4 regions of the Arthrobacter sp. SLBN-83 genome follow, and region 2 is predicted to be linked to each of the others. Evidence: riboswitches for the same ligand, from Rfam matches in the RefSeq annotation. Region 2 holds a riboswitch; each other region holds the start of a gene.

Region 1 (7,498 bases), 1.1 Mb from region 2:
ACCGATGGCAACCTGGACCTCGATGTGGCCAGCGATCTCATCTACCGTTTAGCTTGGCGCGGAATCTCTCGCTTCCCCAAAGAGTCCTAGACTACAAATAAGACAACACCTCGTAGAGAAGTACGAGCACTTCACAGGCTGGGAGGCCCCCTTGGAAATTAAGATCGGCGTTCAGAACGTTGGCCGCGAAATCGTACTGGAATCGACCCAGGATGCCGAGACGGTGGCCAAGGTTGTTGGCGAGGCCATCAGCGAAGGCAATGAGCTGCGCCTCAAGGATGACAAGGGACGCCTGATTATCGTTCCGGGGAATGCCCTGGCATACGTCGAAATCGGAGCAGAAGAGGTCCGCCGCGTGGGCTTCGGCCAGTTCTAGCCCGCGCTTGGGAGGAGATCCATGCTTTCGCTGACCATCGTGGTGCTGGCCACCGCCGCCGGCGGCTTCATCGTCTGGGCCAATGACAAGCGCCATGCCAAGTACGGCGCGGTGCTGCCGGCGGGAATCGCAGTAGGAGTCGCGGCCCTGGCATGGATCATCCTCATGGCAGCCGGCTTCGGCTACCTGCCCGGCCTGACCTGGCTTCCCTGGGTCCTGCCCATGGTCCTGGGGATTGCTGCCGCCGTCGGTGCGGTGGTTTACTTGGGCCGCACGCGCGCCCGCCACGACATGGAGCGGCTGACCGCCATCCTGCGGCGCTAAGCGTCCTTAAACGAGCTGTGGCCACCACCCGCCCGGGTGGTGGCCACAGCTGCTTAACGTCAGAGGAACTCCGCCCTGCCCTCCATGGCCGACGACGCGAGGGCGTGCTCCCGGCGGGGAATGCGGCCTGCTGCCCGGGCCATCCTGCCGGCGATCACAGCGTGCTTGAACGCCTCGCCCATGAGGGCGGGGTTCTGCGCGCGCGTCACGGCCGTGGCCAGCAGTACGGCGTCACAGCCCAGTTCCATGGCAAGGGCGGCGTCGGACGCCGTCCCGATGCCGGCGTCCAGGACCACCGGAACCGACGCGCGAGACACGATAAGTTCGATGTTGTGCGGGTTCAGGATCCCCAGGCCTGTGCCGATGGGCGCACCCAGGGGCATCACGGCGGTGGCGCCGAGGTTTTCGAGCCGCAGCGCAAGAACGGGATCATCGTTGGTGTAGGCGAAGACCTTGAACCCGCGGTTGACCAGCTGCTCCATGGCCTCCACAAGCTCCACGGCGTCGGGCAGGAGGGTCTGTTCGTCGGCGATGACCTCGAGCTTGACCCAGTCGGTCTCCAGGGCCTCCCGCGCCAGTTCCGCCGTGAGGACCGCATCCCTTGCGGTGAAGCAGCCGGCGGTGTTGGGCAGCACCCGGATCCCGTGGTCCACCAGCAGCTGGAACAGCGATCCGGTTTCCGCGGTTGAGTAGCGCCGCATGGCTACCGTGGTCAGGGCGGTACCGGAGGCCAGGAGCGCTGCGCCCAGGCCGTCCAGGCTAGGCGCCCCGCCGGTGCCCATGATGAGGCGGGAGCCGAGGGCGACGCCGTCGATCACCAGGGCGTCCCCGGCACCGATGTTTCCGGCGGGGTTGATAGTGCTGGTTTCCGTCATGGCGTCAGCCTCCCTGTACTGCAGTAACGAGTTCGATGTCGTCGCCCTCGGCGAGCGCGGTGGCAAACCATTGGCTGCGCGGCACCACCTGGGCGTTGTGTGCGACGGCGACGCCCAGCTTCCCGCCGTCCGTCGCCTGCCCGTTGTCAGCCAGCGGACGCCCGGTGACCTCGCTGACGAGCATGGTGATGGAGGCGCCGTCCGCCACCGTGTGCGGGTTTCCGTTGAGGGTGATGTTCACGCTGTCTCCTTGATGTCGGTGCGTTGGGTGGCCGTTGCCGGCTTGGAGAACCGTTCCGGGCTGAAGGGCGCCCAACGGGGGTCGGTTCTTCCGTCCAGCAGCTCCGTGCAGATGGCTGCTGCGGCGGGGGTAAGCAGGACGCCGTGGCGGAAGAAACCCGTGGCGATGATGAGCCCCGGGACGTGGCGCGCTTCCGCTCCCGACCCTTCACCCCCTGGGGCCGGGCCCACCGGCACCCGTCCCAGCAGCGGCGCGTTGTCCGGGGTTCCGGGGCGGGCCCGGGCGGTGGACTCCAGGAGTTCGAGTTCGGCGACGGCGGGCACCAGGGCCTGGGCATCGCGCAGCAACTGATAGACGCCGCCGGCACTGACGGCATCGGACAGGGCGTCCTCGCGCTGGGTGGCTCCGATCACCACGGTCCCGTCCTGCCGCGGCACGATGTACACCGGAACTCCGTGGACCAGTCCCCGCACCGTCGCGGTCACCAGGGGCTGGAGGTGGCGGGGCACTGCCAGCCGGAGGATGTCCCCGTGCACGGGCCGCAGCGGCAGTTCGAGGCCGGGGGGCAGGTCTGCGAGCGCACCTGACTGCAGGCCGTTGGCCACCACGGTTTCCGTTGCCAGGACGGTGCCGCCACCGGCGAGCCTTACGCCGGCCACCGTTCCGCCGTCCCACAACAGCCCGGCTGCCCGGTCCGGCACTGCGTACCCGTCCACCGCCCCGGCCACAGCCAGGCCCGGCAACTCCTCTGTGGCGCGGGCCAGGGCCAGCCGCAGGGCCGCCACTAGCCGGCGGGGATCCACCTGGTGGTCCGCGGGGGTGTCCAGGGCGCAGGCGATGGCTGGGCTGAGGAGGGGTTCGCGTTTGCGCGCCTCCCGCACAGTCAGGGGCTCCACTGCCAGGCCGTTGGCCAGCTGGACCGTGCGCAGGTCCATCAGCGCACGGCGGTCTGCGGCGTCGGCACCTACGGCGAGAGTCGGCGTCGTAAGGTATCCGGAATCTGCGCCCGATGCATCGGCGACACCGGCAGCGAACGCCGGCCATCGCGACGATGCTTCCAGCATGAGTTCCAGGAGGTCTTCCTCCTGGTAGTGCAGTTCGCTCACGGGGGCCAACATTCCGGCGGCGGCCCAGCTGGCGCCCGAACCGGGGGCGTCGTCTATGAGGACGACGGAGCGTCCGGAACGCTGCACTTCCCAGGCGATGCCGTGCCCCACCACTCCCCCGCCAATGACGGCGACGTCGGCACGTATTGTTGACGGAAGGGTGGAATGGATGGACGCATCAACGGAAGCGGGATGGGTAGTGCCGGGGGTACGCATCTGGTTCCTTCCCTACGCCGGCATTAACCGGATCAGGTCAAGCGGTCGGCTCTGACGCCCTCTCAGCCCGGCGCTTTGTGACAGCTGCCGCGGGCTCCCGCAGTACCTCCCCAGTTTAGAGGAATTAGGCTTGCAGGCATGAATGCGACCACCCCATCCTTTCCCTCAGGTTCCCACGCTCCGGCCGGCGGAGTTGCCAATGCCGAGGTTGTCAACGCCCGGGACAGCGAGGCCCTCAAGGCTGCCCGCCTGTATCTCTGCACCGATGCGCGGCGGGACCGCGGCGACTTTGCGGAGTTTGTGGACGCGGCCTTTGCCGGCGGCGTGGACATCATCCAGTTGCGGGACAAGAACATCGAGGCCGCCGAGGAACTGGACCTTTTGGCGGTGCTGAAGGAAGTGGCGGTACGGCACGGCAAGCTGTGGGCGGTCAATGACCGCGCCGACATCGCCGTGCTTTCCGGGGCCCCTGTTTTCCACATCGGCCAGAAGGACCTGCCGCTGGGGGCAGCACGCACGCTGGTCAACGGGAACGCCGCCATCGGACTTTCCAGCCACACGGCCGAACAGGTGGATGCCGCCCTGGCCGCAACCGCCGGCCCCTCCGGCCTGGACTACTTCTGCGTAGGTCCTGTCTGGGCCACGCCCACCAAACCCGGCAGGGCCGCCGTCGGTCCCGACCTGGTGAAGTACGCAGCGGAGGCGTCCCGGCGGGCTGCGGATCCCGTGCCCTGGTTTGCCATTGGCGGCATCGACCACGGCAACGTCCACCAAGTGGTGGAGGCGGGCGCGCGCAGGATCGTGGTGGTCCGCGCCATCACGGAAGCTCCTGATCCCGCCGCCGCTGCTGCCTCCCTCCTCGACGCGCTGGACGCCGCCGGCTCCTGAGCCTGCTTAATCGCGGAACTTGGGGCTACGCTGAATTTTGTGTCACATCATCGGCTGGCCCCCAACGTCCACGACCATAAGAACGCCTTGGAAGAGGCGCTGGGCCTGCTGCGGACGGAACTTGAACTTCCGGGTCCCTATCCCGCCGAAGCCGTGGACGACGCCCTGGCTGCCGTGGCCGCGCTGCAGCTTCCGTCCTACGACCTGACCGCCGTCGAGTTCGTCACCATCGATCCGGCGTCCTCCACGGACCTGGACCAGGCAGTGTTCATCGAGGCGGACGGGGACGGCTACCGCGTGATGTATGCGATCGCCGATGTTCCGGCCTTCGTTACGCCGGGAGGTCCCCTGGACGCCGAGACGCGGCGGCGCGGACAGACGTTTTACGCCCCGGACGGCCGGATCCCGCTGCACCCGGAGGTCATCAGCGAAGGGGCCGGAAGCCTCCTGCCCGGCCAGGAGTGCTCTGCCTTCGTCTGGGACTTCACGCTCGACGGCGAAGCAACCGTCCTGACAGTAGGCGTCCGTCGGGCCCGGGTCCGCAGCCGTGACAAGCTCAGCTACAAGGGCGCCCAGGCAGACCTCGACGCCGGGACGGCCTCCCCCGTACTCCACCTGCTCCGTGAGGTGGGCCTGAAGCGGGTGGCATTGGAGCGGGCCCGTGAAGGCGCCAGCCTCAACATGCCCGAACAGGAGATCGTCCAACTGCCCGACGGCGGCTACCGGATTGACGCGGTTCCACAGCTTCCGGTGGAGGACTGGAACGCTCAAATTTCGCTGATGACCGGGATGGCGGCGGCTGAGCTCATGCTCGAGGGCAAAGTGGGCATCCTGCGCACCATGCCCGCGCCGGACGAACGGTCCCTGAGGCATTTCCGGCTGCAGACCGAGGTGCTCGGCAGGCCGTGGGACGGCGAAGTCAGCTACGGCGAATACCTGCGGTCGCTGGATCCCACCGACCCGAGGCAGTTGGCCATCATGCATTCGGCAGGCATGCTGTTCCGGGGAGCGTCCTACACCGCGTTCGACGGAACCGTCCCCGAGGATGGCATCCAGTCCGCCATCGGCGCGGCCTATGCCCACACCACCGCGCCGCTGCGGCGCTTGGTGGACCGCTTCGTTTTGGTCATCTGCGAGGCCCTGAGCAACGGCGGCGATGTTCCCGGCTGGGCACGCGAAGCGCTGCCGCTGCTGCCGGGCATCATGGCGGGATCGGACCAGCTGGCGTCCAGGATGGAACGCCTGGCCCTGGACACCGTGGAGGCGGCGCTGTTGCTGAACCACATCGGGCAGGAGTTCGACGCGATCGTGATCTCCGGGTCCAAGCCGCAGAACGGCAACGGCAGCAACGGGAAAAATGGCAACAGCAATGGGAAGAACGGTAACGGCAGCTCCGGGATTATCCAGATCGCAGAACCCGCAGTGACCGCACACTGCGCCGGCGAACTGGAGTCCGGCACCAAGGTCCGGGTCCGGCTGGTGTCCTCGGACATCACCACCAGGGAGATCCACTTCGAACTGGTCCGCTGAGTAAGCAGCGGACGCCGCAAGCGGGCCGAAACCGTGTTTGGGCACCCATGCGGCTAGACTGGAGGGGTAGAACTGGATGCCCGGTCGTTGATTTCCTCCATTTGAAACCAACAAGCCCGCCCCTACGCGATCTTGAGAATTGCCCGCTGGTCCCCAGTGCCAGCATTAGATAGCCCGCGATCGGCTTCCACTGGAATTGCTTGCGCGCTTGAGCGTGCTCCGGAGCGGCCAGCCCTGGCCGGCCCGTTGAGCAGGCAGCGCCAATGCCTAAATGAATAAGGAAACTCCCCTGTGAGTGAATTGCATACCCACCAGCTTCTGAGCGACGTGTCCGGTACGGAGACCATCGAACCGGAAGAGACCATCATCTCGGACGAGACGCCGCACGAGATCGCCGAAAAGTCTTTTGCCGACTACAACGTCCGCGACGACATTGTGGAGTCCCTGGCCGACGCCGGGATCACCCACCCCTTCCCCATCCAGGCCATGACCCTGCCGGTGGCCCTGGGCGGCCACGACATCATCGGCCAGGCCAAAACCGGCACCGGCAAGACCCTGGGCTTCGGCATTCCGGCGCTGCAGCGCGTCATCGGCCAGGACGACCCCGGCTACGCCAAGCTGGCCGTACCTGGAGCACCGCAGGCCCTGGTCATCGTTCCCACCCGTGAACTGGCGGTCCAGGTGGCCAGCGACCTCCAGACCGCGTCGCGCAAGCGCAACGCCAGGATCGCCACCATCTACGGCGGCCGCGCGTACGAGCCCCAGATCGAGTCCCTGAAGAAGGGTGTGGAGGTAGTGGTCGGGACCCCCGGCCGGTTGATCGACCTCTACAAGCAGAAGCACCTGAGCCTTAAGAACGTCAAAATCGTGGTTCTGGACGAAGCCGACGAGATGCTGGACCTCGGCTTCCTGCCGGACGTGGAGACGCTGATCGCTGCCACCCCCGCCGTCCGCCAGACACTCCTGTTCTCCGCCACGATGCCCGGCCCCGTCATCGCCATGGCCCGCCGGTACATGACCCAGCCCACCCACATCCGCGCCGCGGATCCGGAGGACGAGGGCCTGACCAAGCGGGACATCCGCCAGCTGATCTACCGTGCGCACAGCATGGACAAGACCGAGGTGGTGGCACGCATCCTGCAGGCGCGCGGCCGCGGGCGGACCATCATCTTCACCAAGACCAAGCGCACCGCCGCCAAGGTGGCCGAGGAACTGGTGGACCGCGGTTTCGCCGCCGCCGCCCTCCACGGCGACCTGGGCCAGGGCGCCCGTGAACAGGCGCTGCGTGCCTTCCGCAACAACAAGGTGGACGTCCTGGTGGCCACGGACGTGGCGGCCCGCGGCATCGACGTCGAGGACGTCACCCACGTGATCAACTACCAGTGCGTGGAAGACGAGAAGATCTACCTGCACCGGGTGGGCCGCACCGGCCGCGCCGGGAACAAGGGCACCGCAGTCACGTTCGTGGACTGGGACGATGTCCCACGCTGGGCACTGATCAACAAGGCACTGGGCCTCAACGTGCCCGAGCCCGTCGAAACCTACTCATCCTCCCCGCACCTGTACACCGACCTGGACATCCCCGAGGGCACCAAGGGCCGCCTGCCGCGGGACAAGCGCACCCTGGCCGGCGTTGACGCAGAGGTCCTCGAGGACCTTGGCGAGACCGGCAAGAAGAACGCCCGCGGCGGCCGGGACTCGTCCCGGTCCAGGGACCGGGAGGGACGGGGACGCAGCAAGGGCGGCAACCGCGAAGGAGGCCGCAGCAGTGATTCAGCCGGCCACTCAGGCGAGCGCCGCCGTCGTACGTCCAATACGGAAGCCGCACCTGCCGGTGAGGCTGCCGCCCCGGCAGCCGACGGCGGCCAGCCGTCGCGCGCCCGCCGCACCCGCACCCGCACCCGCCGCCGCAACGGCGAAGTGGTGGCGGGCGCCGACAAGG
Region 2 (7,498 bases):
GCCTGCTCCGTTTCCCGGACCTGCTGAGCCGCATGCACGCCGCCACCAAGCCCCAGGTCCTGGGCTTGTTCCTTCTGCTGGCCGCGATTGGGCTGCAGATGCGGACATGGTGGGTGTGGCCGGTGCTGGTGGTGGCCTGGATCTTCCAGCTGCTGACGGTGCCCGTGTCCGCCCACATGGTGGGCCGCGCCGGCTACCGCACCAAGCACCTGCACCGGGAGCTGCTCACCGCCGATGAACTGGAGGCCGTGGTGCAGAAAGCCGCCGCCGAGGCTGCCCTGAAGGACAGCCCCGACGACGGCCGGCAACGCTAGGAAGAGCTAGACGATGTCCTGGGTCTTGGCGAACCGGGCGATGGCGCGCTGGGTGCCGCGGTTGGCCAGGACCTGGATGATGGCGCTGACCGACGCCGAGATCAGCGCAAAGGTCAACGCCGAACGCAGGCTGGTGGGGACGTCCTCGTGCTTGCCGGTGGGCGGCTTCTGTCCGGTGGTCTTTTCCCAGATGGTGTTGACCAGCTTGGTGCCGGCCAGGCCTGCGCCGAGGCTCACCCCGGTCCCGAGCAGCTTGATGAGAAGGTTCATTCCTATTACTCCTTGCGGACGGAAAACGGACTGCCTCCAGCCTAGCCGCACACCCACCGCCGTCCCGGCAAGAGTCGGGGCAAGGGCGTGGCCGGGCTGGTGCGGCTTGGTGGTCTGACTAACCCGCTGGCTGACTAGGCGGCCGGGGGCTCGGTGCGGAACTTGATCATCTTGTGCGTGCCGTCGCAGTACGGCTTGATGGCGGACGCCCCGCAACGGCACAAGGCCACCGTCTTCCGGTCCCGGGGCACGGCAGCACCGGACGGGGTGACGATCTCAAACTCACCCCGGACAATGAGGGGCCCGTCCGGGCAGACCACGATCGAACTGGCAGGGTCCTGCTCCGCATTTACCTGGTCCACGTCGGCTCCTGTTCCATGCTGTTCAAGGTTCATGCCTGCACCGCATCCATCGTTGTTGTTCCTGCTTTGCCGGGGACGCCTCTGCCTGTGACGCCCTGGAGCCTGCCCCCGTGGCGCCGCCGGAGCTCCGCCTCGGAGTGCGCCGCCGTCCTGATCCTGCTGCCCGCGTAGGGGATGCCGCCCCGCCACCTGAACCCGAGGGCCAGCCAGGCGCAGACGGCCCGTTCAAGTGCCCAAAGCGGAGCGCACCATGCTGCCGAGGCGGGGAAGACGGCGGTCCCGTTGTGCCGCCGTCGTCCGATTTCTGCAAAGGCGACGGCCGCCGCGGAGAGTCCGCCCAGGGCCATTCCCCGCACCTGGCCTGGAAGGAAAAATCCTGCTGCCGCTGCCGGCAGCAGGGCGAGCTCGGCGGCCAGCCGTCGCGGCTGCGCGAAGCCGTCGTAGGCCTGGCGCACGCGCTGGCGCAGGAAGTGCCGGGCAGTGGGCGGCCTGCGGGCCACGAACAGGTCCGGAAGGATCCGCTCCCTCCCGCCGGCGGCCTTGATGGTCCTGATGAGCTCAAGGTTTTCGAACAGGACACCCGCATAGCCGCCGGTGGCCAGCAGCGCGTCGCGGCGCACACCGAGCGTTCCCGGGTAGTCGGCAGACCAGGCGCGGTTGACCAAGGTCCGGGCCGTATCCCACCGGCCGTGCCAGGGGAGGGGCACGAAGTAGTTCTGCGGCCGCACCACGTCAGCGGACTTCAGGTAATGGACGACGGCGGTGAGGGCCTCGCGCGTGTAACGGACGTCGTCGTCGGCGATGACAAGGAAGGACGCGCCTGAGGTGCGCAGGCCGGCCATGACGCCTGCAACCTTGCCGTTACTGGCCCGCCCGTCAAGGGCTATGCAGTCCGGCCGGATGTGGCGGACCGCTGCGGGAAACGCGGCACGGTGGCGGTCAAAGAAGTGGGGGTCCGAGCCGTCCACCACGGCGACGGGGATCCAGCCCGCAAGGTGGCGGAGGTAGTCCGTCAGCTCTGCCAGGCCCGAGTCCTCTGTCCAGCGCAGGGGAAGGATGTACTCCGCGTCAGTGACCAGGTGGGGCCCCACCTCCCTTACCGCGGGCGCACCTGCCGCGGCGGCGCCTGTCACGCCGCCGCCCGGAGTGACGTCTGCCCAGCTTCCCAGGACGACATCAGGTGGGCGGAAATGCGGCTGTCGATGGCCATGACGGCCGTGGCCCCGAACAGCACGTCGGCAAGCAGTTGAGGTTCAGCCTCCACCAGGCCGCCGGCAAGGTCGCGTCCCGCGATCTGTTCGTGGACGGCGTCGGCCTCCACGTGCTCGTCAAAGTAGTGCGTGACGTCCGGGCCGAAGCCGTGCCGGCGGAATCCGTTGCCGTAGAAGCGGTTGGGTTGGGAGGACGTCATTTCGTAGATTGCCAGGTGCCCGGTGATGGCGCCGCGGAGCCGCCGGTTCAAACCGCAGAGCGACATGAGGTTGACGGAGGCCAGGGACATCGCGGGGACGGCGTCCACGTAGGCGCCGTAGCTGTCGTCCAGGCCCAGACCGCGCATGGTCCGGGCGAACAGCGCGCTGTGCATCCGCTCAGGCCGCCCGCCGCCGTATTCGTCCGCCTGGATTTCCACCAGGGCCGCCTTGGGGCGGCCGCTGAGCCGCGGAATGGCCCAGGTGTGCGGATCGGCTTCCTTCAGCTGGTACATGGATTTGTGGACCAGGAACTCCTTGAGCTGGTCCAGCGTGGCTTTCCTGGCCACGTAGCGGGACACGCTGGGACCAGTGTCCGTGGCGGCCAGGCCGAAGAGGACGTCGGCAACGGCGTCGCTGGTCATGGCAACCCCGCCGGGCAGTTCGAAGTTCCCGGCGGCCTGGTGCGCGGCAGCGCGCAGTGCCGCTTCGAACGGTTCCTCGATCAGCCGGCGGACCCTGATCAGCGACGGCTCCCACTCCCAGTGGTCCGAAACGCCGTCCAGGCCGGAGTAATGGAGTTCGTAAAGGCAGAACAGCGCGAGTTGGATGTCCTCGTCGGCAATGATGTCGCCGGTGCCGGCCAGCTGCCGCGCCACCAGGGAGTACAGCCCGTCCAAGCCCGGCCCGGCGGTGCCCGGAGCCTGCGCCAGGACCTCGAACAATGCGCTGCTGACGGGTCCTCTGGTTTCCGGGATTCTCATGGGGCTCCTTGGTCTGCCGCGCTGCTGACGGGAACGAACGCAGGGCCGCCCATGGTGAGTCCCATGCCCGTCCTCCTCGAAACCCGGGAGACTACATAGTAAGCATGATTACTAATAAAAGCTAAGCGCGCCGGCCTCCATGCTCCACGCCGTCGCGCACGGCCGGTCACATCCGGTCCGATTGGCGCCGGCAGCCCTCAATGCAGCCCCGCCCGGTGTAAACTGGACCACGCCCGGAAGGGCAACCAAAAGCCTTACCCAAACCAAAAAGCAACACTAAAAACGACAGGGGAGCGCCGCCGTCGGGCATCCTGGCACAAGCCGGGCACCGCAGGTGGGCGCTGAGAGTGCGGACAGCCGCAGACCCTCGAACCTGATCCGGTTAGTACCGGCGCAAGGGAGTCGAGTTCTCAAAGTGTCGCGGCTGCACGGCAACGGGCCGTCAGCCGGGTCCACTTTCCCCTCCTGTTTCCCAGGAGGATCACATGAGCACTGCAGCAATCAAGAAGACCACCAGCAGGTCCTGGCGCGTCGTGGATATCGTGGTGGCCGCGCTGGTGGCCATCGCCGGCGGCGTCATCTTCTGGGCGTGGGACCAGGGCGCGGCAGCGTTGTCGGCCCCCATGAACGCCGCCTACCCACCCCTCACCGGGCTGCTGGCCGGCGGATGGATGATTCCGGGCGTGCTGGGCATGCTCATCATCCGCAAGCCGGGCGCGGCCCTGTTCTGCGAAACCGTGGCCGCCACCGGCGAGCTGCTCATGGGCTCCCAGTACGGCGCCTCGGTGCTGTTCTCCGGGTTCATCCAGGGCCTGGGTGCGGAGATCATCTTCGCCGTCTTCGTTTACCGGAAGTTCAACCTGCCCGTCTCCCTGTTGGCGGGCGCCGCGGCCGGCTTCTTCTGCGGCCTGAACGACTCGTTTGCGCCGTGGGGCTGGAACATCGCCTACTCGGGCGCGGACAAGTTCGCCTACATCGTCCTCACCACCATCTCCGGCGCGGTCCTGGCCGGCGGCCTGTCCTGGCTCGCCACCCGTGGCCTGGCCCGCACTGGCGTGCTGAGCTCCTTCGCCTCCCGCAAGGCTGCCACGGAGCCAGTCTTCTCCTGATGGCACCCTCCCAGGGAGCAGCCGGCGCCGTGCGCCCAGCCGCCGTCACCGCCCGCGGCTGGGGCTGGCGGCACGCTGGCAGGGCCAAGCCTGCCGTCCATGCCCTTGACCTGGGCATCACCCCCGGCGAGCGGGTGCTGCTGCTTGGCCCCTCGGGCGCCGGAAAGTCGACGCTCCTGCATGCGCTGGCCGGCGTGCTGGGAGACATCGACGACGACGGCGAGGCAGGCGACGCCGACGAGTCCGGTTCGCTGCTGGTTGACGGCGCCGTGCCCAGGTCCCAGCGCGGCCGCGCCGGGCTGATGCAGCAGGACCCGGAGACGCAGGTGGTCCTATCGCGGGTGGGGGACGACGTCGCCTTCGGCGCCGAGAACCTCGCCGTGCCCCGCGAGGCCATCTGGGCGCGCGTGCACGAGGCGCTTGCCGACGTCGGACTGTCCCACCTCCCGCTGGACCACCCGACGTCGGCCTTGTCCGGCGGGCAAAAGCAGCGCCTGGCGCTCGCTGGGATCCTGGCCATGCGCCCGGGGCTGATCCTGCTGGACGAGCCCACCGCCAACCTGGACCCGGACGGCGTGCTGGAGGTCCGCGACGCCGTGGCGCGCTGCCTGGACAAGACCGGAGCCACGCTGGTGGTGGTGGAGCACCGCGTGTCCGTGTGGAAGGACCTGGTGGACCGGATCGTGGTCCTGCAGCCCGGTTCGTCAACCGAACCTGCCGTGCTCCTGGACGGGCCACCGGACCGGGTGCTCAGCGAGGCGCGGACCATGCTCGCCGCCGCAGGAGTCTGGGTCCCCGGGTACGTCCCGGCCACCCGTGCCCGCTCTGCCGTGCCGGCCGCGGGAACGGGTAACTTGCTGCTGGCCGCGGAACAACTGGGCGTTTCCCGGGAGCGTCCGCGCCGCCAAGGCTTCCGCAAAATTCCGCCGGTACCGGTCCAGGAAGGCGTGGCCGCGCAGGTCCGCGCCGGCCAAGCCCTGGCCATCACCGGTCCCAACGGCGCCGGCAAGTCCACGTTCGCGCTGACCCTCGCCGGCCTCCTGGAACCGGTATCCGGAAAGGTCTCCGCCACCCTGGATCTCGGCCGCGGTGCCGGCATCGACCCGTTCCGGTGGAAGGCCGAGCAGTTGATTTCGCGCGTGGGGACGGTGTTCCAGGAGCCTGAGCACCAGTTCGTCACCGGCAAGGTGCTGGATGAGCTGCGCTTTGGTCCCCGGCACCTGGGCCACGGTGAGGACCGGGTTGACGAGCTGCTGGAGCGGCTGCGGCTCACCCAACTGGTGGACGCCAACCCCTACACGCTCTCCGGGGGTGAAAAGCGGCGGCTGTCCGTGGCCACCGTCCTTGCCGCCAGCCCCCAGGTCCTGGTCCTTGACGAGCCCACCTTCGGGCAGGATGCCAACACGTGGGCAGAGCTGGCGTCGTTCCTGTCTGAGCTGCTTGACGCCGGGACGGCGGTGGTTTCCGTGACCCACGACGCCGAATTTACGGAGGCGCTGGGCGGCGAGGAGCTGCGCATGGCGGCTGCGGCAGAGGTGGCGCCATGAGGCAGCAACTCACCCTCAGCGGTAACCGCGCGCTGCTGGCCCGCGCCAACCCGCTCAGCAAATTTGCGGCGGTCCTGCTCATCACGGCCGTCCTTGCCCTGTCCATCGACTGGGTTTCGGCATCCGTGGCACTGGTCTTTGAGCTTCTGCTGTTTCCCCTGGCCGGGCTCACTCTCTCCCTGTTGTGGCAGCGCGGCTGGCCGTTGATCCTCGCGGCCGCGATAGGCGGCTGGAGCACCTCCATCCTGGCCCCGGACAGTGGCAGGATCCTGCTCGACGCCGGCCTCTGGACCATGAGCGAAGGCTCCCTCCAGCTGGGGATCGGCTTTTTGCTGCGCGGCTTTGCCATCGCCCTTCCGGCGGTGCTTCTGATGAGCTGTACCGATCCCACGGACCTGGCCGATGCCCTGGGGCAGAAGGCACGCCTGCCGCACCGGTTCGTCCTGGGAACCCTCGCCGCGATGCGGCTGGTGGGGCTCATGGCCGAGGAGTGGCAGACGATCGGCATGGCACGGCGTGCCCGGGGCGTTGGTTCACGCGGCAGCCTGGGCCAGCGGGTGAAGGCCACGCTGGGGCAAAGCTTCGGGCTCCTGGTGCAGGCCATCCGGCGCGCGTCGAGGCTTGCCGTGACCATGGAAGCGCGGGGCTTTGGCGGCGCCACGCGGACGTGGGCGCGGGAATCCACCTTCAGCCTGCTGGATCTCGGAGTGGTGGCCGGCGGGGTGGTGGTGGCCGGGCTGGCCCTCTTTGCGGCTGTCACCGCCGGTACCTGGAACATGGTGTGGCTGGGGAGCTGAGCCCACGCCCCCAGCGCTAGGTAGGCTTTCCTATCGCATCCAGTGGGTACACCCGTTCCGTAGCCCCCGTGCGAGCCGTTGAGTAGGGGCAAAGCAGGCCCGATAGCTCATTTATGATATATTCGCCGTATGACGCAGGAAACCGCTGAACACGTTGCCGCCATGCTGAGGGACGCCCGGAGCGAGAAGGGGTGGACCCAAGGCCAGTTGGCCGCCGAACTCGGCACCAGCCAGAGTGCCGTGGCCAGGATGGAGCAGGGCAAGCAGAACCTCAGCCTGAAAATGATCCAGCGGCTGGAAAACATCTTCGACCGCAGCATCGTCAACGTGGGCAAGCCGCAGATGACCCACCTCCGGGTGGAGGGCGGCCGCACGCTGTCCGGGGCCGTAGACGTGAACAGCAGCAAGAACGCCGGCGTCGCCCTGCTCTGCGCCAGCCTGATCAACCGCGGCACCACCGTGCTCCGCCGGCTGGCCCGCATCGAGGAAGTCAACCGCATTGTCGAGGTGCTGACCAGCATCGGCGTGGAATGCACCTGGCTCAATGACACGGACCTGCGCCTGCGTCGTCCCGCCGTCCTGGACCTGGAAGCGATGGACGTGGACGCGGCCCGCAGGACCCGCAGCGTCATCATGCTGCTCGGCCCCATGCTGGACGAGTCGCGGGAATACCGGCTGCCCTACGCCGGCGGCTGTGACCTGGGCACGCGCACGGTGGAGCCCCACATGCAGGCCCTGCGCGAGTTCGGCCTCTCGGTGGAAGCCACGGCCGGTTTCTACACCGTCCAGGCGCCCCCTGCCGACACCCGCGACCGCTCCTTCGTCCTCACCGAGCGGGGCGACACCGTCACCGAGAATGCGATCATGGCGGCGGCGCACCGGCCGGGAACAACCGTGATCCGCAACGCCAGCCCCAACTACATGGT
Region 3 (7,498 bases), 1.5 Mb from region 2:
TCCGGGCGCCCTTCCGCCACGGCGGCGAGGGCCTGCGCCCAGGGTTCGGGCTTCATGACCATTCCGGCACCGCCACCATAGGGAGTGTCGTCCACGGAACGGTGCTTGTCGGTGGTGAAGCTGCGCAGGTCGTGGACGTGCAGGTCCAGGATTCCGTCCTGGCGGGCCTTGCCGATCAGGGACAGTTCCAGCGGGGCAAGGTATTCGGGAAAGATGCTGACGACGTCGATCCGCATCTAGTCCGTGCCTTCCGTTCCGGGGGCAGCGGCGTCGTCCGAGTTGAGTTCGAAGAGTCCGTCCGGCGGGGTGAGGAGGATGTAGCCTTCCCCAACGTTGACCTCGGGCACGATCTGCTCCACGAACGGGATGAGGATTTCTTCACCGCCGGGGGTGGTGACCATGAGGAGGTCCTGCACGGGCATGGTGTTCAGCGCCGTCACCTTGCCCACCACCTGTGAACCGACCCGGGCCTCAAGGCCGACGAGTTCGTGCTCGTACCAGCCCTCGTCGTCGTCCTCGTCAAGCTCATCGGTTTCGATGAACAGCTTGGCGCCGCGGAGCGTTTCCGCCCGGTTGCGGTCCGCCACCTCCTCGAAGCCCAGCAGCAGGATGTCCTTGTTCCAGCGGGCACTGCTGACGGTCAGGGGTCCGGACGCGGCAGGTTCAACCACGAACTCCGTGCCGGGGACAAACCTGTCCTCCGGGGCGTCGGTCAGCACCTGGACGGTGACTTCCCCGCGAATGCCGTGCGGCTTGCCGATCCGCGCCACCTGAAGCTGCATCTGTTCCTCTGTTCCGGGTTGTGGTGTTTCTGGTGAAAGAACTGTGTTGTTGAAAGCAAACCGGCCCCTCCACCTGGTGGTGGAGGGGCCGGAGCAGGAACTGAAAGTTGCCGAGCGCTCAGCGGCGGCGGTCGGTGTCGACGACGTCGACGCGGACCGGTTCGCCGCCGGCCAGTGCTGCCACCACGGTGCGCAATGCGCGGGCCGTGCGGCCCTGGCGGCCAATCACCCGTCCAAGGTCGTCCTGGTGAACGCGCACCTCGAGGGTGTCCCCGCGGCGGTTGCTCTTCGAACTGACCTTGACGTCATCCGGGGAATCGACGATTCCGCGGACCAGGTGCTCCAGCGCTTCTGCCAGCAATCTACTCAGCCTCGGTGGTCTCAGCTTCGGCGTCGGCCGGGGCCTCGGCAGCGTCAGACTTGGAGGCCTTCTTGGTGATGGCTTCCGGGATGATGACCGAGCCCTTCTCCGGGGCAACGAAGGATTCCTTCTCGACCTTGGTCTTGAGGGTGCCTTCCTGGCCCGGCAGGCCCTTGAACTTCTGCCAGTCACCGGTGATCTTCAGGATCGCGGCAACCTGCTCGGACGGCTGGGCACCGACGGACAGCCAGTACTGTGCACGCTCGGAGTTGACCTCGATGAATGAGGGCTCTTCGGTGGGGTGGTACTTGCCGATTTCCTCGATGGCACGGCCATCACGCTTGGTGCGTGAGTCCGCAACGACGATGCGGTAGTACGGGGCGCGCATCTTGCCGAAGCGCTTAAGGCGAATCTTTACGGCCACTTTTGTGGTCACTCCTGTTTCAGAAAAGGGGTGAACCCGGCTTTCTGCACCCGTGGGGCGGGCCGTACTTGCGGGCTCGAAGGACAGGATCCGGACGCGGAGAGAGGGGCCACGCAGATCGAGTACCTGTCCATTGTGCCAGATGAGCGCGGTTATTTCGACTTGGCGCAGGTGCGGCGGACGTGCCGGCTGCACAAGGAGCGTCGGAGGGTTACAGGACCCGGATCAGGCGGACCAGACGTAGAGTCCAGTCCGTTCGGAATCGTCGATGCCGGCGGCAAGTTGGGCCAGTTGCTGCACATAGGTCCGGGCCTGGCCGGCGTCGAACGGCATGTCCTCCTGGGCGGCCCACTGTTCGGCCACGTCGTCGAGGACGTTGCCTTCGCCTTCGGTTTCGTAGGTGAGCAGGTCCGCGAGGGCGCGGACCATGGCCGGCGGAACGGCGAGGAGCGAATCGCTGGAGACATCCACCATGGTCAGCTCGTAGTCGGCCCCACCCGCGTGGACGGCCGTGCCCGCCAGATCACCCAGCTGCTCGACCTCAAAGTCGCTGATTCCTTGGATCCGCACCGCCTGGCCGGCAGGGCCGCCAGCCGCTGCGGAGCTGCTTCCTTCATCGAGGATGCCGGCGCGTTTCAGCGCGGCGTCATGGGTGGCGACAAAGATCTCGGTGAAGCCCATGGCGGTTGCCCTTCTTCCGTTGGCGGAACAGCGCGCCGGACGCAGGTGCAGCCCGGCCGTACGGCATCAGCCTAGTAGTTGCCCGTGCGCCGGCGCACACCGGTGCCCTTTTCTCCCGCCGTGCGGGCAAACGCACGCCCGCCCGTCAGCGGACGGCGACCCGGATCCGGTTGCGCCACGGGTCCTCGAAGCGCAGTTCGGCGCCGGTGTGGTGCGAGGCTACTCCGGCAACCTTGAGGCGGTCGGCCAACGCCCCGACGTCGTCCCCTGAAGGAACCTCGATCAGTACTTCCCCGAGCCCAAGGGTGTCCTTGCGGGGCCCGGCACCGCGGCTGTTCCAGACGTTCATTGCCATGTGGTGGTGGTACCGGCCAGCGGATACGAACAAGGCCTGCCCGTGCCAGCCCGCCGTCTTTTCGAAGCCGAGGGTTCCCACGTAGAAGTCCCGGGCAGTCTGGACGTCGCCCACTTGGAGATGCACGTGCCCGACACCGGCTGATGTCTGCCGCTGGCCTTCCAGGGACTGCTCCGTGAGGTACTGCTCCAGGTACCGCTGCGGCGGCAGGGCAAGGCTGTCCATGACCACGTCCGTCCCGTTCCAGGACCAGTTGCTGCGCGGGCGGTCCCAGTACAGCTCGATGCCGTTGCCCTCGGGATCGGTGAAGTAGAAGGCCTCGCTCACCAGGTGGTCGGCGCTGCCGGTGAAGGACCTCGGCTGGTACTGGGCGGCGGTGGCGACGGTGGCGGCCAGGGAGGCCTGGTCCTCGAACAGCAGGGCCGTGTGGAACAGGCCCGCCTCTCCCCTGCCGGGAAGGTGCAGCCCGGGCGCCGGTGCCAGGTGGACCAAAGGGGTGCCGAGGCGGCCAAGGTAAAGCCCGCCGTCCTGCTCAGACACCACCTCAAGCCCCAGGGCGCGCTGGTAATAGTCGGTCATGAGCTTCATGTCGCCCACCTTGAGCATCACGGTACCCATGGCGAGGTCGGCAGGAAGAAGATCCTGGCTGCTGGCTGCTGCGGTCATTGAAGGCTCCTTGTGTTGGAGGCCGTCCCGATGGCGGCCTGTCACATAGTAAAATTACTTGAAGCTTCAATTTATTCCAAGTTTCTGGTGCCTCCGCTCAGCGGACGATGCGACCGCCCAACACTACGTGTTCCAGGTCCTTGATAGTTTCCGCTGCGGCCCGCGGGTCTTCCCGGCACACCACCACGTCGGCCCGTGCCCCTTCCGCCAGGCTGTCCGCCCCCAGCCAGGCGCGGGCTGCCCAGCAGGCGGCGTCCAGTGCTGCTGTCATCGGCAGGCCGGCCTGGTGCAGGGACAGGATCTCGTCTGCGATCCTGCCGTGCCGGATCGTGCTGCCGGCATCGGTACCGGCAAAGATGCGGACGCCAGCCCCATAGGCCTCCGCCACCCGTTCCAGCCTGCGTTCCCAAAGTGCACGCATGTGTGCAGCGTAGCGGGGGAATTTCGCGTCCGCTTGGGCGGCGATGTCCGGAAAGGTGGCGATGTTGATGAGAGTGGGCACAATTGGCACTCCCTGTTCAGCGAACCGGGGCAGGTGGCGGGGCAGCAGGCCCGTGGCATGTTCAATGCAATCGATGCCGGCATCCAGCATCTGGTCCAGGGTGTCCTCGGCGAAGCAGTGCGCCGTTACCCGGGCACCTTCCTCATGGGCTGCCTGGATGGCGTCACGGACGACGGCGGCAGGAAAGGAAGGCGCCAGGTCACCGGCGCCGCGGTCAATCCAGTCCCCCACCAGCTTGACCCAGCCGTCGCCGTCGCGCGCCTGCTTGCGGACCGCCTCCACAAGGCCTTCCGGCTCCACCTCCTCAGCGAAGCCGCGCAAATAGCGGCGCGTCCGCGCCACATGGCGCCCGGCACGGATCAGCACGGGGAAGTCCCGGCCGCCCTGCATCCAGCGGGTATCGGCCGGCGAGCCGGCGTCGCGGACCAGCAGGGTTCCTGCGTTGAGGTCGGCCAGGGCCTGGTCCTCAGCCGTTGCGGCGTCAACGGGGCCGCCCGGGCCCAGCCCGATGTGGCAGTGGGCGTCAACGAACCCGGGCAGTACCCAGCCGTCAAGGACCCTCACGGGCTCCGTCGCGGGCCGGGTGAAGGTGAGGGTCCCGTCCACGGACCAAAGCCCGTACCTAACGCTGTCCGGTCCAGTCAGGACGGGTCCGCTGAATTCAATGATTTCCGGCATCAGGACTTCCTTTCGCTGCCCGGACAGGCTAGCACCGGGGAATGTGACAAGGCAGTTCCAGGGGCCTGTGGTAGCTTCGTTCCTGACCACACGGGTGCCCTTGCAGGGGCTGAGATCGGGCTGACGCGGCCTGCGACCGTTGAACCTGTCCGGGTAATGCCGGCGAAGGAAGTGAGTATTCCCTTGAGTACACAAAACACCCAGTTGAACCCTGCCCAAATCCAGGCCGAAGCAGCGGCAGACGATGGGTCAACCCTCCAGGTGACCCAATCCTTGAAGTCGCATTCGCTGGCCTTCATTGAAGATGCCGGCGCCGGGATCCGGGTGCCGGTAACGGAAATATCCCTTGAGCCGTCCCCCAACGGCCGGCCCAACGAACCGTTCCGGACCTACCGGACGGCGGGACCCGGCAGCGACCCCGTCCGCGGCCTTCAGCCTTTCCGTGCAGAGTGGATTGAGGCGCGCGGGGACACCGAGGCGTACACGGGCAGGGAGCGCAACCTGCTCGACGACGGCCGCTCGGCTGTCCGCCGCGGTGCCGCCTCTTCAGAGTGGCAGGGCGGGCAGCCGGTGCCCCGCCGCGCCGTCGACGGCCGCACAGTGACGCAGATGTACTACGCCCGGCAGGGAATCATCACCCAGGAAATGCGCTTCGTGGCGCTGCGCGAAAACTGCGACGTGGAGCTGGTGCGGAGTGAGCTCGCGGCGGGCCGGGCGATCATCCCCAGCAACATCAACCACCCTGAGTCCGAGCCGATGATCATCGGCAAGGCCTTCCTGGTGAAGATCAACGCCAACATCGGCAACTCCGCAGTCACCAGCTCCATCGCAGAGGAGGTGGACAAGCTGCAGTGGGCCACCCAGTGGGGCGCGGACACCGTCATGGACCTGTCCACCGGTGACGACATCCACACCACCAGGGAATGGATCATCCGCAACTCCCCCGTCCCGATCGGCACCGTGCCCATCTACCAGGCACTGGAAAAGGTCAACGGCGAGGCCAACGCCCTGACCTGGGAAATCTTCCGGGACACGGTGATCGAGCAGTGTGAACAGGGTGTGGACTACATGACCATCCACGCCGGCGTGCTGCTGCGCTACGTCCCGCTGACTGCCAACCGGGTGACGGGCATTGTCTCGCGCGGCGGTTCCATCATGGCCGGTTGGTGCCTGGCCCACCACCAGGAGAACTTCCTGTACACCCACTTCGATGAACTGTGCGAAATCTTCGCCAAGTACGACGTCTCCTTCTCCCTGGGTGACGGCCTCCGCCCCGGTTCGACGGCGGACGCCAACGACGCGGCCCAGTTCGCGGAGCTGGACACGCTCGCCGAACTGACGCAGCGCGCCTGGGAGTACGACGTGCAGGTAATGGTGGAAGGGCCGGGCCACGTGCCGTTCCATCTGGTCCGTGAGAACGTGGAACGGCAGCAGGAGCTGTGCAAGGGCGCCCCGTTCTATACCCTGGGGCCGCTGGTGACTGACGTTGCCCCGGGCTATGACCACATCACCTCGGCCATCGGCGCCACCGAGATTGCCCGGTACGGGACCGCGATGCTCTGCTACGTCACCCCGAAGGAACATCTGGGCCTGCCCAACAAGGACGACGTGAAGACCGGCGTGATCACCTACAAAATCGCCGCGCATGCGGCAGACCTCGCCAAGGGCCACCCGGGGGCGCACGAACGGGACGACGCACTGTCCAAGGCCCGCTTCGAGTTCCGCTGGCGGGACCAGTTCGCGCTGTCGCTGGATCCCGTCACCGCCGAGGCCTTCCACGACGAGACCCTGCCGGCGGAGCCTGCCAAGACGGCGCACTTCTGTTCCATGTGCGGGCCGAAGTTCTGTTCCATGCGGATCAGCCAGGACATTCGTGACGATTTCGGCTCAGCGGAAGCCCAGGCTGCGCTTGCCAGCGTGACGTCGGGGATGCGGGAAAAGAGCGAGGAGTTCCTGGCTGCGGGCGGCAGGGTGTACCTGCCGGAGCTGCGGGTGCCCGCGGAAAACTGACCGGCCACGGCGCCGGATGCCAGTCTCGCCCGGGTCAGGACGCCCGGGCCGGCTGGCTCCGGCTGACCTGCCGGATGAACTGGCGGATGGCCCGGTCCCCTTCCGGGGAGTCCTGGGGCCGGTGCCCTCCCGCTGCAACGTGGTGCAGGGCGCCGGTCTCGCGGAGGTATCCGGCAATCTCCTCATACAGCGGTTCCCAGCCGCCGGTGAGGACCAGCGTGGGCACGCCGGGAACGATATGCAGCGGCGCCTCCCATGACGGCGACTGGAGACGGAGTCTGCGGGCGGACCGTTTCTCCTCCGTGGTGGCAGGCTGCTGGAGGTCGGTGGCGTAGACTCGGCGGACGAATTCGCGCTGGAAGTCTTCGTCGCTGAGTTGGTGGCGCACGTCGAAGAGGGGCTGCATCAGGCTGATGTGGGCAGCCGTGGCCGGCAGTTCCGCGGTCAGTGAGAGGCACGCCGGTTCCACCAGGGTCAATGAAAAGACCAGGTCGGGGCGTTCCACCGCGGCCATCATGGCTGCGATTGCCCCCTGGGAATGCGCCACCACGTGCCCGCCCGCGGCGCCGCGCCCATCGTCCGCCAAGGACTGCAGGACAATGGCGGTGTCTTCGGTGAAGGAGGACTCCACCGGATCCGCGACGGCGTCGTAGCCGTGCCGCCGGAGGAACAGGGCGTCATAGGACAGTGCCATGCCGTGCTGGCGCGGCCACGCGGCGGCGCCAAAGTTTCCGGCGCCGTGCACGAACACTACCCTCTGCTTGAACATGTCCCAACCCTATTCCACGCTGCCGGCATCCCCACCGAAAAGCGCCAGGTGTCGTCTTGAGCGATCAAAACGACACCTGGCGCTGCGCGATGGTGGTGAACTGCTACTTGCCCAGGAACTTGTCGAAGCCCTTGGGGAGGTTCAGCTGGGACGGGTCGAAGTCGCCGCCCTGCTGGCCGAAGGCGGCTCCGGTGGGCAGTGCCTTGGCAGCATTGGCGCGCCGGGCTTCGGCTTCCTTGCGCTCCTGGGCAGCCTTGGCCGGGTTGCCGG
Region 4 (7,498 bases), 1.7 Mb from region 2:
GGCGCCTTCGATGAGGCCGGGGACATCGGCGATGGTGAAACGGACATCACCTGCCTGCACCACGCCCAGGTTGGGAACCAGGGTGGTGAACGGGTAGTCCGCGATCTTGGGGCGGGCGGCGGACATCGCTGCGATGAGGCTGGACTTGCCGGCGGAGGGGAAGCCCACCAGTGCGATATCAGCGATGGACTTCAGTTCCAGCACGATGTCGCGGGAGTCACCCTCAAGGCCCAGCAGCGCGAAGCCAGGGGCGCGGCGCTTTTGCGATGAGAGTGCGGCGTTACCCAGGCCGCCCAGGCCTCCGGCGGCCGCCACGTACTCGGCACCTTCGCCGACGAGGTCGGCGAGCAGGGTGCCGTCCTTGGTCTTGACCACGGTGCCGTCCGGAACGGGCAGAACCAGGGTCTCGCCGTTCTTGCCGCCGCGCCAGTCACCCATGCCGGGGCCGCCGTTGCTGGCATGCCGGTGGGGTGCGTGGTGATAGTCGAGGAGGGTAGTGGTCTGGTGATCGACGCGAAGGATCACGTCACCGCCGTTGCCGCCGTTGCCGCCGTCGGGCCCACCCAGCGGCTTGAACTTCTCGCGGTGGACGGAGACGCATCCGTGGCCGCCCGATCCGCCGGATACGTGCAGGACTACCCGGTCTACAAAGCTGGCCACGTGGATCTCCTCAAATGCTGTTTACCTGGCGTCCGGAACGCCACATCGATTGTAATGCGGTTAAAAGAACAGTGGAGCGGACCCACAGGCCCGCTCCACCGCTTCAGAACTGGATGTTACTCTGCAGCTGCAGCAGCAACGATGTTGACCACGCGACGACCGCGGCGGGTGCCGAATTCAACGGCGCCCGGGGTCAGTGCGAACAGGGTGTCGTCGCCGCCACGGCCAACGCCGGCGCCCGGGTGGAAGTGGGTGCCACGCTGGCGGACGATGATCTCGCCTGCGGAAACTACCTGGCCGCCGAAGCGCTTGACGCCGAGGTACTGAGCGTTGGAATCGCGGCCGTTGCGAGTGGAGCTCGCGCCCTTTTTATGTGCCATCTGAAATGCCTGCCTTTAAAATTCTGGGGAATCTGCTGGAAAACCTGAACAGTAACCGGTGGTTACTTGATGCCGGTGATCTTGACCTTGGTCAGTTCCTGGCGGTGACCCTGGCGCTTCTTGTAGCCGGTCTTGTTCTTGTACTTCTGGATGACAATCTTAGGACCACGCAGGTCCTGGAGGATTTCAGCCGTAACAGTTACCTTGGCCAGGTCAGCGGCGGCGGAGGTGACCTTGTCACCGTCAACCAGGAGCAGTGCGGGCAGCTCGATGGTGCTGCCGGCTCCACCGGCGACGCGGTTCAGGGTAACGAAGTCTCCAACGGAAACCTTCTCTTGGCGGCCGCCTGCGCGGACAATCGCGTACACCACTTGGGAACTCACTTCTCTCGACGTTTATTACAAAATTTGCGTGCGGCACCCGGCTCAGAAATTGGCTGGGTTCCCGCTGTGCCTCAACGCCGTGGATTTCCCGGGGAAATCCGTGAGCCGTCCCGGTGGAGAAGTCCGCTTGTTATGCACAGCGAATTGCTCCAGGGTCATAACCCAAGTGTTGGCGTAAGCACCGAAGATCCAGAATACGCTAAATCCGTCCACGGCCGCAAATGAGGCTGGTTCCGGCGGCCCGGCTGTGGTAGTAACCACAAACCCGGCGGGCAGCACCGCAACCATGCTCCTCCATCATAGCGGCGGCGCTGCCGGCAGCCGTCAGGAATGCAGCCTCGGCGCGTCGAAGAATTCCACTTCCAGGCGGCAGGACTGCTTGAACGCGGTGACCATCGCTGCCCTTTCATGATCGGAGGCTTTCCGCCCCGCTTCATCCACGATGGCAATAGCCCGGCGGGTGGCCTCGGCGAAAGCCTCGTCGGCATAGGTGCGGAGCCAGGCAGCGTAGGCATGCCCGTCCGGCTCGCCGGCGGCAAGGAACTGCGCGTGCAGCTTCTCCCCCACCTCGGCATAGAGCCAGAAGCAGGGCAGGACGGCGGCAGCGAGGACTGCGTAAGAGCCCGACGCCGAAGCTGCGGTGAGGTGGTCCACGTAGGCCTTCGTGACGGGGCCAAGTCCGCGCTGGGCGGGCCGGGTGCTGAGCCAGGAGCGGTGGAGTTCCGTTTCCACTTCCAGGCAATGCTGGGCCGATCCTGCCCAGAACAGCTGTTCGGCCTCAGAGGGGGCCAGGGCGCTGGTGCGGGCCAGCACGCGGGAGTAACCGTTGAGGTACAGGGCGTCCTGGGCCAGATAGTAGGCAAAGTCCTTCTCGGCCAGGTCTCCGGCGGCCAGGCCGCGGATGAAGTCCAGCGCATAGATATCGTCGAGGTCCTGCTGGGCTTCCGCCCACAGCCTGGCCGCGAAGCCGCCTTCCTGCAGTGCCGGCCGCAGGTGGTGGAAGTGGTGCACGGGTCCGTTCCCCTGGCCCACCTCCAGCAGGCCCGAGTTCTCAAGGGCACCGGCCAGCCAGGGCTTGACCGTCCGCAGTGACGCTTCCCAATCGCCCAGGCGGGCCTGCACCGTTGCCATGGCAGAGGAAAGGGAGCAGCCGGTGCCGTGGCTGTTGCGGGTGGCGATCCGGTGGCCCGGGACTTCCACAACATCCTGTCCCAGCAGGCCCGCGGTGTTGACCAGCGCGTCCGGGCAGTACTCCCCTGCCAGGTGCCCGCCCTTGACCAGCACGGTTGCCCCGGTGGCATTGGCCAGGCGCCGGCCCTGGGCCAGTGCCTCGTCCCAGTCCCCGGCGGGGGCCGCGCCCACCAGCATGGCCAGTTCGGGCAGGTTGGGGGTGATGAGATGGGCGAGGGGCAGCAGTTCCCGCAGCGCGGCTTCCGCCGACTCCTGCAGCAGCCGGTCACCGCTGGTGGCCACCATCACCGGGTCAAGAACCACGACGGCGGGACGCACCTTTTCGAGCCACCCGCGCACAGTGCGGATCACTTCCCGGTCACCCAGCATGCCGATCTTGACGGCGTCGATGCTGATGTCGTCACTGACCGCATCCAACTGCTGGGCCAGGAAGGCGGCCGGAGGAACATGCACAGCCTGTACGCCCTGCGTGTTCTGGGCCGTGAGGGCGGTGATGGCGGCCATGCCATAGCCCCCGTGCGCAGCGATGCTTTTCAGATCTGCCTGGATGCCTGCGCCGCCTGACGGGTCCGAGCCCGCAATGGAGAGGACGCGCGGAACGTCCCGGCCTGCGGGCAACGCGGCGGATGCATCGGATGCAGTTGGCAGGGGCATGGAAAGGGTGGAAGACAAGAGACATCCCTTCGCCGGTACTAGCCGGACAGGTTCAACGGGTCTGGATCTCAGCCGGCCTGTGCGCGGCACCCCGTGTCGGTTTCCAGCCTAGCGGCTGGGGCCTGTCCGCAGGAAAGGTGACAGCACCTCCTGCAGCGGAGACCGGGCTGCCGCATATAAGAATCCCCGCCCTGTGGACGTTTCCCCTTGAAATACATGGGGGAAACGTCCTCAAAACGGGGACTTCTGGATGTTCCTAAGCTGCTGCCTGTCCTGGCCTCCGGCTTACAGCTCCGAGGCCGGAACGCCGACGCCGAGGATGATGGGTTCCTCTGCCGCCTTGCCCTGTTCCGCGGTGGCCTGTGCCTTGTCCGTTTCCGGGGCCTTGGCTGCGTGCGAATGGCCTCCGGCAGTGGCCTGGACGTTTTCGTGGTGCTGGACAGCGGTCTGGTTCGCGGCACCCTGGGCACGGCTGGCGCCGCGGTGGCGCCGCGGCCTGCGCTGCCGGGACTGTTCCAGCGTGTGGTCCGAATAGTCCTTTTCGGCTGGAGCTTCCACTGCGGGGCGGGCTTCCGCTCCCCCGGTTTCGGCTTGCCCTTCCGGCGCGGGCTGTTCCGTTGCCGGCTGTTCCGCTGCCTCCGGCGCCTCGACGGTCTTGGCTGGAGCGTCCTCAATGGACGACGCCGGCTGGCCGAGGTGGGCGAATGCTTCAGCCAACCGGTCCAGGGTGAGGGCCGGCTTGGGCTGCTGCTCCTCCGCGTGCTCCACGAACGGAAGCGGGACTTCCTCGCCGCCGAACGTCAGGACAGCTGCGGGACGCGTGGGGGCATCGGCGTCGTGCTTCTCCTCTGCCGGAGCGGGCGCAGGCGGGGCTGCGGGCACCTGCCGGGTTGCCGCCACCTCGTCGTCGTGCAGGTGCGCAGCGTGGGCAGCAGCGGCGATGTTTGCCAGGGCAAGCCGGGTGGCTTCTGCCTTGGCATGCCGCTCGGCGTCCGTAGGCTCCGGGTGGACGGTGTGGACCTGGACGGCAGGCACCGGCGCGGCTTCGGGCTGCTGGCCGCCGCGTCCGCGCCGCCGCTTGCGTTCCGAACGTGCGCCGGGCTGGTTGTTGTCAGTTCGCTGGCCTTCGGTGCGGTGGGCTTCCGGCCGGGCTTCGGGCCGGTTGTCGCTGCGCTGGACGTGGTGGTGCTCGGCGGCAACGACGTTGGCGCGGCGGTGCTCCACGGGATCGTCGTGGGTCACCACGCCGCGGCCGGCGCAGGCCTCGCACTGTTCGCCGAAGACTTCCAGCAGCCCGGTGCCCATGCGCTTGCGGGTCATCTGGACCAGGCCGAGGGAGGTCACTTCGGCAACCTGGTGCTTGGTGCGGTCGCGGCCCAGGCATTCGACCAGGCGGCGCAGTACCAGGTCGCGGTTGGATTCGAGCACCATGTCAATGAAGTCGATCACGATAATGCCGCCGATATCGCGCAGCCGCAGCTGGCGCACCACTTCCTCGGCAGCTTCGAGGTTGTTCTTGGTGACGGTTTCCTCGAGGTTGCCGCCGCTGCCGGTGAACTTGCCGGTATTGACGTCCACCACGGTCATGGCCTCGGTGCGGTCGATCACCAGGGAGCCGCCGGAGGGCAGGAAGACCTTCCGTTCGAGGGCCTTGTGGATCTGCTCGTCGACGCGCCAGGCGGAGAAGATGTCCTGGTCCTTGGTCCACTTCTCGAGCCGGCCCACCAGATCGGGCGCCACGTAGGTCACGTAGGCCTCGATGGTGTCCCAGGCCTCCTCGCCGGAAACGATGAGCTTGGAGAAGTCCTCGTTGAAGACGTCGCGGACAACCTTGATGGTCAGGTCCGGTTCGCCGTAGAGCAGCTCGGGGGCCAGGATCTTGGTGGACGCCGCCTGGCTTTCGATGCCTTCCCACTGGGCGCGCAGCCGGTTGATGTCGTGCGTGAGTTCTTCCTCGGACGCACCTTCGGCGGCGGTGCGCACAATCACGCCCGCGTGCTCGGGCAGCCGGTCCTTGAGGATGCGCTTGAGGCGGTTGCGTTCGACGTCGGGCAGCTTGCGGGAGATGCCGGTCATGGAACCGCCGGGCACGTACACCAAGTAACGGCCGGGGAGCGAGATCTGGCTGGTGAGGCGGGCACCCTTGTGGCCCACGGGGTCCTTGGTCACCTGGACCAGCACGGTGTCGCCGGACTTCAGCGCGTTTTCGATGCGGCGCTGCTTGCCTTCGAGGTTCACGGCCTCCCAGTTGACCTCGCCGGCGTACAGGACGGCGTTGCGGCCGCGGCCGATGTCAACGAAGGCAGCTTCCATGGAGGGCAGCACATTCTGGACCTTGCCCAGGTACACGTTGCCGATCAGCGAGTCCTGCTGGGTCTTGGACACAAAGTGCTCGGCCAGGACGCCGTCTTCGAGGACGGCGATCTGGATCCTGTCGTCGCGCTGGCGGACGATCATTTGCCGGTCCACGGACTCACGGCGCGCCAGGAACTCGGCTTCGGTGATAACCGTGCGGCGGCGGCCCGTGTCGCGAGATTCGCGGCGGCGCTGTTTCTTCGCCTCCAGTCGGGTGGAACCCTTGACACTGGTGACGCGGTTGCTGGCGGGCGCCTCGCTGACAGTCCGCGGGGCGCGCACGCGCGTCACCGTGTTGGGGGGATCATCGTCCCCGCCGCCCGTCAGCTCAAGGTCCTGGTCCCCGCGGCGGCGGCGACGGCGACGGCGGGACGTCACGCCGTCCTCCACCGTCCCGGAGGTGTCCTCGTCGGCTTCGTCCTCGGCGTCGGCATCAACGATGCCGTCCTCGTTGTCCTCTTCCGCCCTGTCACCGATCCGGCTGCGGCCCCTGCGGCCACGGCTGCGGCGCCGGCGGCGGTTGGAGGAATCGTCCGTATCTTCGGTTTCCTCCTCCTCAGGCTCCTCTGCGGCGGGGGCCGCGGGACGGACCACGGTGCTGAGGTCCGGCGCCTGGAAGAGCACTGAGGTGGGCGAAGCGGGCTCCAGGAACAGGGAGGCGAAGGGGCTGGCCGCTGCCGCGGCTTCAGGTTCGCCGCCCTTAGACGCTGCGGGGGTTTCCTGCGCCGCCCCGTTGGCGGTTTCCACGGCCTGCGCGGCTGCCGGCTCCTGAACTGTCTCCTGCGCAGCGGCTGGCTCTTGAACTGTCTCCTGCGCGGCGGCCGGCTCCTGCACTGACTCCTGTGCGGCGGCATCCGGTGCTGCTGATCCTTCCACCACGGCTTCAGCGGCGGCGGGGGCGGGCTCGGCGGAGGCGGGGGAAGCAACCTTGCGGGTGGCTACCCGACGGCGGCGGACCGGCTTGCTTTCGACGTCCGCGGTTGGTTCCGCAGCGGGTGCGGCGGCGGCAGCCTCAGCAACGGAGCTGGCAGCGTCAGCAGCCGCCGACCCGGCGGAGGCGTCAACGCCGGCACCGTCGGCGGCGACACGCTGGTCAGCGGGGGTGGCTTCCTCCGCGAAGGTGGGCAGCGTCTCCGCAACCTCCACCTTCTTCCGGGTCCGGGTGCGACGGGCCGGAGCCTTGGGGGCCTTTTCCGCGTCGTCGGACTGCGTGGCTTCAGCCTGGATGGAAGCCGCTTCTTCCGGAGCCGCAGCCACGGCTCCCGTCACCTCGTCCATAGCCTTGGGGGCCACTTTGCGGCGGGCGCGTGGAGCCCTCTTGGGTGCCGCAGCCCCCGCCGCTGTTTCTTCGTTAACGGCCAGTTCCTGATCATTGTCCATATGTGGCAACACTCCTGCCCCTGACGTACCGCCACATCCGGCACCCATTGGGGCACATATTGTCAAAACCCGCAGGCGTTGACAGAAGTCAAGTGGATACTCCCAGGTTCGCACCGTCGTTGGGGTGCGGCAGCCCGTAGGAGCCGGTGGATGCTCTGAAAACCCGTTGTTCTGCGTGCCACAACCAGGTGCCGCCCAATGGAGTTGCGGGTGTGCCGGAAGAATCCGAAGCCTGCCCTGCTCATCATTGGCGGTCTTGGGAACAAACCACCGGACCGGAGTCCGAATGTGGATCGGCTTCCAGCCACGTTCATTCTCTCATACCCGGGCTGGATCGCCGCGGAAGCAGGGTCTGCTGTTCCCGTTCCTGTGAAGTGGCTTCAGGCGCCGGCGTTACAATCAGGCAGAGGAGCACCGGACGAAAAGGACGCCAAACCCATGCCCAGCATCTCCCACGTCAGCGCCCGCGACGAGAATCGCGCCGCCGATTCCCAC

The links. Region 2 has a riboswitch for thiamine pyrophosphate ahead of FBY30_RS07780 (ECF transporter S component). Riboswitches for the same ligand answer to the same signal wherever they lie in the genome.
Region 1: linked by a shared signal. The riboswitch ahead of thiO (glycine oxidase ThiO) and the one ahead of FBY30_RS07780 (ECF transporter S component) in region 2 are both predicted to bind thiamine pyrophosphate.
Region 3: linked by a shared signal. The riboswitch ahead of thiC (phosphomethylpyrimidine synthase ThiC) and the one ahead of FBY30_RS07780 (ECF transporter S component) in region 2 are both predicted to bind thiamine pyrophosphate.
Region 4: linked by a shared signal. The riboswitch ahead of thiD (bifunctional hydroxymethylpyrimidine kinase/phosphomethylpyrimidine kinase) and the one ahead of FBY30_RS07780 (ECF transporter S component) in region 2 are both predicted to bind thiamine pyrophosphate.

Annotation. Positions count from the first base shown of each region.
Region 1 is NZ_VFMX01000001.1:2,781,899-2,789,396, reverse strand. It holds gene FBY30_RS13015 (TetR/AcrR family transcriptional regulator) at 1-90, shown strand, start outside; gene FBY30_RS13010 (DUF3107 domain-containing protein) at 152-376, shown strand; gene FBY30_RS13005 (hypothetical protein) at 398-700, shown strand; gene FBY30_RS13000 (thiazole synthase) at 760-1,575, opposite strand; gene thiS (sulfur carrier protein ThiS) at 1,580-1,816, opposite strand; gene thiO (glycine oxidase ThiO) at 1,813-3,138, opposite strand; TPP riboswitch at 3,131-3,249, opposite strand; gene thiE (thiamine phosphate synthase) at 3,277-4,026, shown strand; gene FBY30_RS12980 (RNB domain-containing ribonuclease) at 4,066-5,556, shown strand; gene FBY30_RS12975 (DEAD/DEAH box helicase) at 5,848-7,498, shown strand, end outside.
Region 2 is NZ_VFMX01000001.1:1,704,226-1,711,723, forward strand. It holds gene mnhG (monovalent cation/H(+) antiporter subunit G) at 1-314, shown strand, start outside; gene FBY30_RS07760 (DUF4235 domain-containing protein) at 321-584, opposite strand; gene FBY30_RS07765 (CDGSH iron-sulfur domain-containing protein) at 719-979, opposite strand; gene FBY30_RS07770 (glycosyltransferase) at 976-2,079, opposite strand; gene FBY30_RS07775 (iron-containing redox enzyme family protein) at 2,076-3,119, opposite strand; TPP riboswitch at 3,397-3,537, shown strand; gene FBY30_RS07780 (ECF transporter S component) at 3,605-4,228, shown strand; gene FBY30_RS07785 (ABC transporter ATP-binding protein) at 4,228-5,775, shown strand; gene FBY30_RS07790 (energy-coupling factor transporter transmembrane component T family protein) at 5,772-6,572, shown strand; gene FBY30_RS07795 (UDP-N-acetylglucosamine 1-carboxyvinyltransferase) at 6,702-7,498, shown strand, end outside.
Region 3 is NZ_VFMX01000001.1:3,160,105-3,167,602, reverse strand. It holds gene trmD (tRNA (guanosine(37)-N1)-methyltransferase TrmD) at 1-236, opposite strand, end outside; gene rimM (ribosome maturation factor RimM) at 237-782, opposite strand; gene FBY30_RS14750 (RNA-binding protein) at 901-1,143, opposite strand; gene rpsP (30S ribosomal protein S16) at 1,145-1,567, opposite strand; gene FBY30_RS14740 (hypothetical protein) at 1,793-2,248, opposite strand; gene FBY30_RS14735 (VOC family protein) at 2,394-3,269, opposite strand; gene FBY30_RS14730 (amidohydrolase family protein) at 3,367-4,449, opposite strand; TPP riboswitch at 4,530-4,637, shown strand; gene thiC (phosphomethylpyrimidine synthase ThiC) at 4,633-6,459, shown strand; gene FBY30_RS14720 (alpha/beta hydrolase) at 6,494-7,228, opposite strand; gene ffh (signal recognition particle protein) at 7,332-7,498, opposite strand, start outside.
Region 4 is NZ_VFMX01000001.1:3,436,573-3,444,070, reverse strand. It holds gene obgE (GTPase ObgE) at 1-660, opposite strand, end outside; gene rpmA (50S ribosomal protein L27) at 777-1,040, opposite strand; gene rplU (50S ribosomal protein L21) at 1,103-1,411, opposite strand; gene thiD (bifunctional hydroxymethylpyrimidine kinase/phosphomethylpyrimidine kinase) at 1,748-3,268, opposite strand; TPP riboswitch at 3,276-3,372, opposite strand; gene FBY30_RS16100 (Rne/Rng family ribonuclease) at 3,554-7,003, opposite strand; gene FBY30_RS16095 (vitamin K epoxide reductase family protein) at 7,442-7,498, shown strand, end outside.